DNA from 2 places in the Marinilactibacillus sp. 15R genome. Region 2 is predicted to be linked to the other one. Evidence: riboswitches for the same ligand, from Rfam matches in the RefSeq annotation. Region 2 holds a riboswitch; the other holds the start of a gene.
What was found. Region 2 has a riboswitch for nickel and cobalt ahead of BKP56_RS04050 (heavy metal translocating P-type ATPase). Riboswitches for the same ligand answer to the same signal wherever they lie in the genome.
Positions count from the first base shown of each region.

Region 1: linked by a shared signal. The riboswitch ahead of BKP56_RS11430 (heavy metal translocating P-type ATPase) and the one ahead of BKP56_RS04050 (heavy metal translocating P-type ATPase) in region 2 are both predicted to bind nickel and cobalt.

Region 1 covers NZ_CP017761.1:2,321,174-2,324,600, reverse strand. Annotated here, with positions in the region: gene BKP56_RS11440 (IS1380 family transposase) at 1-1,022, shown strand, start outside; partial or broken gene BKP56_RS11435 (family 1 glycosylhydrolase) at 1,262-1,630, shown strand; NiCo riboswitch at 1,775-1,873, shown strand; partial or broken gene BKP56_RS11430 (heavy metal translocating P-type ATPase) at 1,971-3,427, shown strand, end outside.
Region 2 covers NZ_CP017761.1:821,907-825,333, forward strand. Annotated here, with positions in the region: gene BKP56_RS04040 (lactate oxidase) at 1-133, opposite strand, end outside; gene BKP56_RS13975 (DUF6440 family protein) at 256-354, opposite strand; gene BKP56_RS04045 (IS6-like element IS1216 family transposase) at 418-1,098, opposite strand; NiCo riboswitch at 1,538-1,646, shown strand; gene BKP56_RS04050 (heavy metal translocating P-type ATPase) at 1,777-3,427, shown strand, end outside.

The DNA of each region.
Region 1 (3,427 bases), 1.3 Mb from region 2:
AGCAGTTGGCCTCACAATCGTCAATCTCACGGTTTCTGGATCGTTTCACCGAGGAGAACATCGATCAACTCCAAGCATTAAATCAGTCGCTGATTAATAAAGCGCGTTTGATTCGCAATGATACCGAGTTAATCATTGATGTCGATTCCACACATTCGGATACCTTTGGACGCCAAGAACAAACAGATTATAATGCCCATTATCAAACCTACGGCTATCACCCATTAGTTGCCTTTGACGGACTGACCGGAGATTTCTTAAAAGCTGAACTGCGTTCAGGCAATCAGTACACATCTAAAGGGGTAAAAGCTTTTATCGCCCCGCTGTTATACCAATACAAGAGCACGTTACCTCATACCGAGATATTGGTTCGGGGGGACAGCGGCTTCGCCACACCAGAGGTGTATGAGTCTTGTGAAGCAACTGAAAGCCAGTACGTTATCCGATTAAAGAGCAATCGGAGGTTAAGTCAGTTAGCTGAACACTCTGTTCTTTACGGGGACAATCAAGAATGGGAAAAGCGAGAAGTGCAGTATTTTTCACTACCTTATCAAGCACAATCCTGGTCGAAACCCCGTCGTGTCTGTATACGTTCCGTCCGTGAAGGAGGAGAATTGCTTTTTCATCATGCGTTTATTGTGACTAATCTATCCGACAACGTCTCGCCTGAAGTCATATTTTCTCTTTACGGCAAGCGTGGAACAATGGAAAATTTCATCAAAGAAGCGAAAGGTGGCTTTTACTTCGATAAAACAGATAGCCCGCGTTTCTTAGAAAATCATGTCAGAATGATGATCAGTGTCCTTGCATACAACCTCGTCAATTTTTTAAAAACCATTGGTTTTGATAAAGTGAACCAGGGCATGACGATCCATTCCATCCGGCTGACATTGCTTAAAGTAGCCGGTAAACTTGTTCAAACTGGGAGACAGGTCTATCTCAAACTGTCAAGCTATCATGTGTATCAAACTGAATTTTATAAGGTTTTTGAACGCCTGCGGCGATCCAAACAATGGATTTAGACTAGTTATCACACAAATTTTTAAACCGATTTTTTTCAAGGGATTCGTCTGCCCTTAAATAGACAAATTTTTTTATTATGACCTTCTTCCGTAGGCATCCTGTTCGAAAACACATTATTTTGGAAGGAAGTATCTGCCTAATTTAAAAATGGGCAATTTCTTCAAAAAAAAAAGCTTGAATTTAGATCTATGAATTATTCAGGATCAATATGAAAAAATAAAATTTACTCTTTTATATGGGCTTTCGCTTAGTATTGAATGACTATTATGAACGCTATAGATTGCCTCTGATTATTACAGAAAATGGATTGGGAACATCAGATATCCTTACTGAAGATGGAAAAGTGCATGATGACTACCGAATTGATTATCTAAGAGATCATATTGCGGCCTGTAATGATGCAATCGCTGATGGTGTTGAGCTGATAGGGTATTGTCCATGGGCGGTAATTGATATTTTAAGTTCCCATCAAGGATTTAAGAAACGGTATGGATTTATCTATGTTAATAGAGAAGATCATGACTTAAAAGACCTTGCTCGAATCAGAAAAGACAGTTTTTACTTTTACCAGAAAGTTATTGAGAATAATGGATTGACCAAATACTAAGGTAAATAATGGATTTGATAGGTATTTAACGCTCTACTGTTACTGTCATTAGAAAGAATATTTATAGTTGACAATACGCAATAAACAGTTAAAATTTGGATATCAAAAATCAAATATGTATCATTCGTTTATTTTTAAGGTATGATACGTTTTAATGAACAAGCGGTAAGCTTTTTAAAAGTTTATGCAGCCGGGCTACAGCATGTAGCAGCAGCGTGTAAAAAGACACACTGTGAGACAGTTTTTCTGTCTTGCAGTGTGTCTTTTTTTTATTGAAATCAAGAGTTTAGCTGAGGTTTTAGTCAAAATATGAGAATAAAAGCAGGAAGGAAGTTGTACAATGGTTCACTATTTATTAAAGACGAAAGCAGGACAGTTTTTATTGTAGGTACATTTTTTATTATTTTGGGCGTCACAATGATGCCATTCTCTGATTTAATGAGTAAATACTTTTTTTATAGTTCGATCTGTTTCTTAGGATATTTTGCTGCAAAAAATGCTGTATCCGTTACAATCCAAACAAGATCTCCAAATGTAGACTTATTGATGATATTAGCTGCTCTTGGAGCAGTATTGATCAATTATGAATCAGAAGGCGCCATGTTATTATTTATATTTGCTGGTGCCGAATTGTTAGAATCCTATGCTTCAGCAAAGTCCACGAAGACTATTTCAGAACTCATGTCACAAACACCAAGAACTGCACAACTTTTAAAAGAAAACGGTGAAGTGGTAGAAGTGTCTACTGAAGATTTGGCCATTGGAGATAGAATTATTGTATCAAAAGGTCAACAAGTTCCAATAGATGGCATACTTGATCGGAGTGTTCTAATAAATGAAGCGGCATTAACCGGGGAATCTATTCCGGTTAAAAAAGAAAAAGACAATGAAGCTTTAGCTGGAACAATTAATGAAGGGGATGTCTTTTACTTAAAAGTAAATAAACTAAGCAATCAAACCGTTTTTTCTAATATTATACGAATGGTAGAAGAAGCACAAAATAGACCATCTAAGATATCCAAAATTATTGATAGAATCGAATCGAAATACGTTACAGCTGTATTGATCATTGTCCCGATCTTTATATTGGCTCTTTACACATTTGGTGACTTCAACTTTCAAGAAGCCTTTTACAGAGGCATGGTCTTACTAACAGTTGCTAGTCCGTGTGCATTAGTAGCAGCAGCTACTCCGGCTACACTCAGTGCTATTAGTAATGGCGCTAAAAATGGGATCCTTTTTAAGGGTGGAACAGCTATGGAAGCATTGAATATGATGGATATTCTTTATAGCGATAAAACGGGCACACTAACATATGGCACCTTTAAAGTAACTGATTATCAACTAGAAACTGAACTTTTAAAAGAGGTTGTGTTCATGGAACAACAATCGAACCATCCGATTGCTAAAGCGATTACCACTGCATTTAAAGCGTTAGATTTATCGACTATTGACCATGACGGAAGTATTAAGGAAATTACTGGTTCAGGATTAGTAAAAGGAGATCTTATAGTTGGGAAAAAGAATCTTTTTAAAAACTATGAAGATGAATATCAGTATCTTAGCATGGATCAAAAAGGACATACCATAATTTATGTTGGAAAAAATGAAAAGGTTCTAGGTTACTTTGCTTTGGCTGATCAAGTTCGAACAGAGGCTGCTGAAGCAGTCAAAGACTTTCAAAAAGAAGGGGTTAAAGTAAGATTAATAACAGGAGATAATGAAGAAGTTGCCCAAACGGTTGCTGAAGAAGTTAATATCTCGGAATATAAAGCAAACTGTATGCCAGAAGATAAA
Region 2 (3,427 bases):
CGCCAGATATATATCCATATCCACCACTTGGCATAACTTCTTTTGCTAATTCTTCCAGTTCAAAAGTATTCACTATGTCAATTTCTTTCACTTCTGTTGGTGCATTATATTGATTGCTTTTATCTTCTGACAAAGCGTTCACTCCTTTTATCAATTGAGATAGTTGATTAAAATTTTAATTATAAAAATTATAGTACTATATCGTTTAATTTTACTGTAAACGGTTTTATAAATCAAAGCAATCAACTCTCTTTTTTACATTTGCGGGGTAATATCAATAACAACTTCCCCACGTTCATCCAGTAACGGTGTAATACTACTTCCGCCACCTACCCAAGACTGTAGATAATTCACACCTGTTTCGGTTCTGTTGCAAAGTTTTAAATAAAGAATAAAATCCCTTACGGTATCTATGATTTAAGCTGGGATTCCCAATAATACCTTGATTTCAGTACAGACCGAAAACCCGAAGAGAGTGCCTTCTTTTCGGGTTTTCTTATATAATCCTCGAATGGCTTCCATGCCTTTAATCGTGGTAGAAGCAGTGCGTAAACTTCGATAGAATTTATTGCGTCTCTTTACTGGACGATGGTCTTGTTCAATCAAATTATTCAGGTATTTAATGGTACGATGTTCTGTCCCTTGATAAAAGCCGTATTCTTTTAGTTTCTTAAAGGCACTTGTAATAGAGGGGGCTTTATCTGTGACTACAACCTTCGGTTCATCAAACTGCTTCACTAACCGCTTAAGAAAAGCATAGGCTGCTTGTGTGTCCCGTTTTTTACGTAACCAAATATCCAAGGTTAAACCATCTGCATCGATGGCTCGATACAAATAATGCCATTTTCCTTTAATTTTGATGTACGTTTCATCCATTTTCCATGAATAAAAGGATTTTTTATTTTTCTTTTTCCAAATTTGATAGAGTAGTTTGCCATATTCTTGCACCCAACGATAAATCGTCGTATGAGAAACGTTAATGCCACGATCATATAAGATTTCTTGAACTTCACGATAGCTAAGGTTATAACGAAGATAGTAGCCCACGGCTACAATAATCACATCCTGCTGAAATTGCTTTCCTTTAAAATGATTCATCGTCATTCCTCCTGCTATCTTTTTCTATTATTCTACCTTATTTGATAGTAGATTTAAAACTTTGCAACAGAACCCTTTAAAGTATTATGAATATTCAAAACAACAGAGGGAGAACAGGAGTGAACACATGGGTGATTTATTAAAAAAAAAGAATTGATGCAATTATTAGAAATTTACCAAAAAATGGGAGAAGAATATCAAAAATTATTTAAAAAAGTGGAAATAAAACTTTATGAACTAACTAAGGAAGCATACATTTCCTAGACTTCGATCCGCCACAAAGCTTATGGCTGCGATTGCTATTCTACCCTGTTCAAATAATGGAAAAGCGATTTGAAATTCAAAAAAAATTTGTTATAATAGTCACATGAGAATCAATGAAGCATATTAAAACTAAATAATGAAAGCTTTGGAATATAACAGATTTTGTTGGTTATATTCATTGTGATCTGAACAGGCGGTGGACATATAAAAGGTCCATGCAGCCGGGCTGCAATTTTTGCGGCAGCAGAGTATGTAAATAATAAGGGCATACCTGTGGGACAGTTAATTCTGTTCTATAGGTGTGCCCTTTTTTATATATATATTTCTAAATAAAGGGGAGTGAAAAGATGAGATGAAATGGATTTGTAATAATTGGTAAGCAAAAAAACAAAAAATATGAAAGAGGTTTTAGAAATGGTTGAGTATCTAACAAAAAGTAGGCAAGGACAATTTTTAGTTGTCGGTGTTTTATTTACAATCTTAGGGTTTATCTTTATCCCACTAAATGATGCATACAGTTCCATACTATTTTATATTTCAATTTTCTTTTTAGGCTTCTATGCGGCAAAACATGCTGTTGTTGAAACGATTAAAGATCGCTCACCAAATGTCGACCTATTAATGGTTTTGGCAGCAGTTGGTGCAGTAATCATTGATTTTGAGTCTGAAGGAGCGGCGTTGCTATTGATTTTTGCTGCTGCAGAAGTTTTGGAAGATTATGCAACGAACAAATCCACCAGCGCGATTTCAGAATTAATGGCGCAAGTACCCGACACAGCCCAAGTGCTAAAAGAAAATGGGGATGTAGTGGTTACCCCTACGAAAGAGTTAGTTATTGGGGACATTGTCGTGGTATCGAAAGGTGGTCAAATCCCTATTGATGGCTTGATCGACCGAAATGCAATCGTGAATGAAGCGGCTTTAACGGGTGAGTCTGTCCCAGTAGAAAAAGAGTTAAAGGAGGAAGTTTTTGCCGGAACGATTAATGAAGGAAATGTTTTTCATATAGAAGTAAACAAGACACTGAATCAAACCATGTTTTCCAATATTATCCGGATGGTTGAAGAAGCACAAAACAAACCTTCTCGAATCGCAAAGTTTATAGACCGTATTGAAAGTAAGTACGTGATTGGCGTTTTAATTATCATACCTATTTTCATCTTCTTTCTATATTATTTCCTAAGCCTACCATTAGAAGAAGCATTTTATCGTGGAATGGTACTTTTAACAGTGGCTAGTCCATGTGCATTGATGGCATCAGCTACACCGGCTACGTTAAGCGCGATAAGTAATGGAGCCAAAAACGGTATCTTATTTAAAGGTGGAGCCGCAATGGAAGCGTTAAGTACAATGAATATTTTGTATACAGATAAGACCGGAACATTGACGTATGGCGACTTCCAAGTGGTCGATTATCATTTGGACCAAGAGCTGTTAAAAGAAGTCATTTATATGGAGCAACAATCCAGTCACCCAATCGGAAGAGCAATTGTTTCTGCCTTTAAAGAGATTAACTTAGCACAAGTGAATCAAGCGGAATCGATTGAAGAAATTGCTGGTTCGGGAATTAAAAAAGGGGCAATCCTAGTTGGAAAACCGGATGCATTTAAGCAATATGATAAATTTGATCAGTTTGAAAAGCTACTGGAAAAAGGCGATACGACCATATTTGTAGCGAAGGGAAATGAAGTCGTCGGTTACTTCTCACTCCGGGATCGAATTCGTCCGCAGTCAGCGAGTACGGTTGCGGATTTCCAAAAAGAGGGCATCAAGGTTTATCTTTTAACGGGAGATAACGAAAAGGTTGCGGCACAGGTTGCAAAGGAAGTAAAGGTAGATGACTATATTTCTTCCATGTTACCGGAAGATAAAATAGATTTTGTCTTAAAAAGCCAAGGAAAAGAAGAAGTTGTTGGGATGATTGGCGATGGGATTAATGATGCGCCCGCGCTAGCGAATGCAGATATCGGAATTGCGATGGGAAGTGGCTCGTCAGTCGCAATGGAATCCTCTGATGTCGTTGTAGTGAAGAATGATTTGTCTAAATTGTTTTATAGCTATCAGC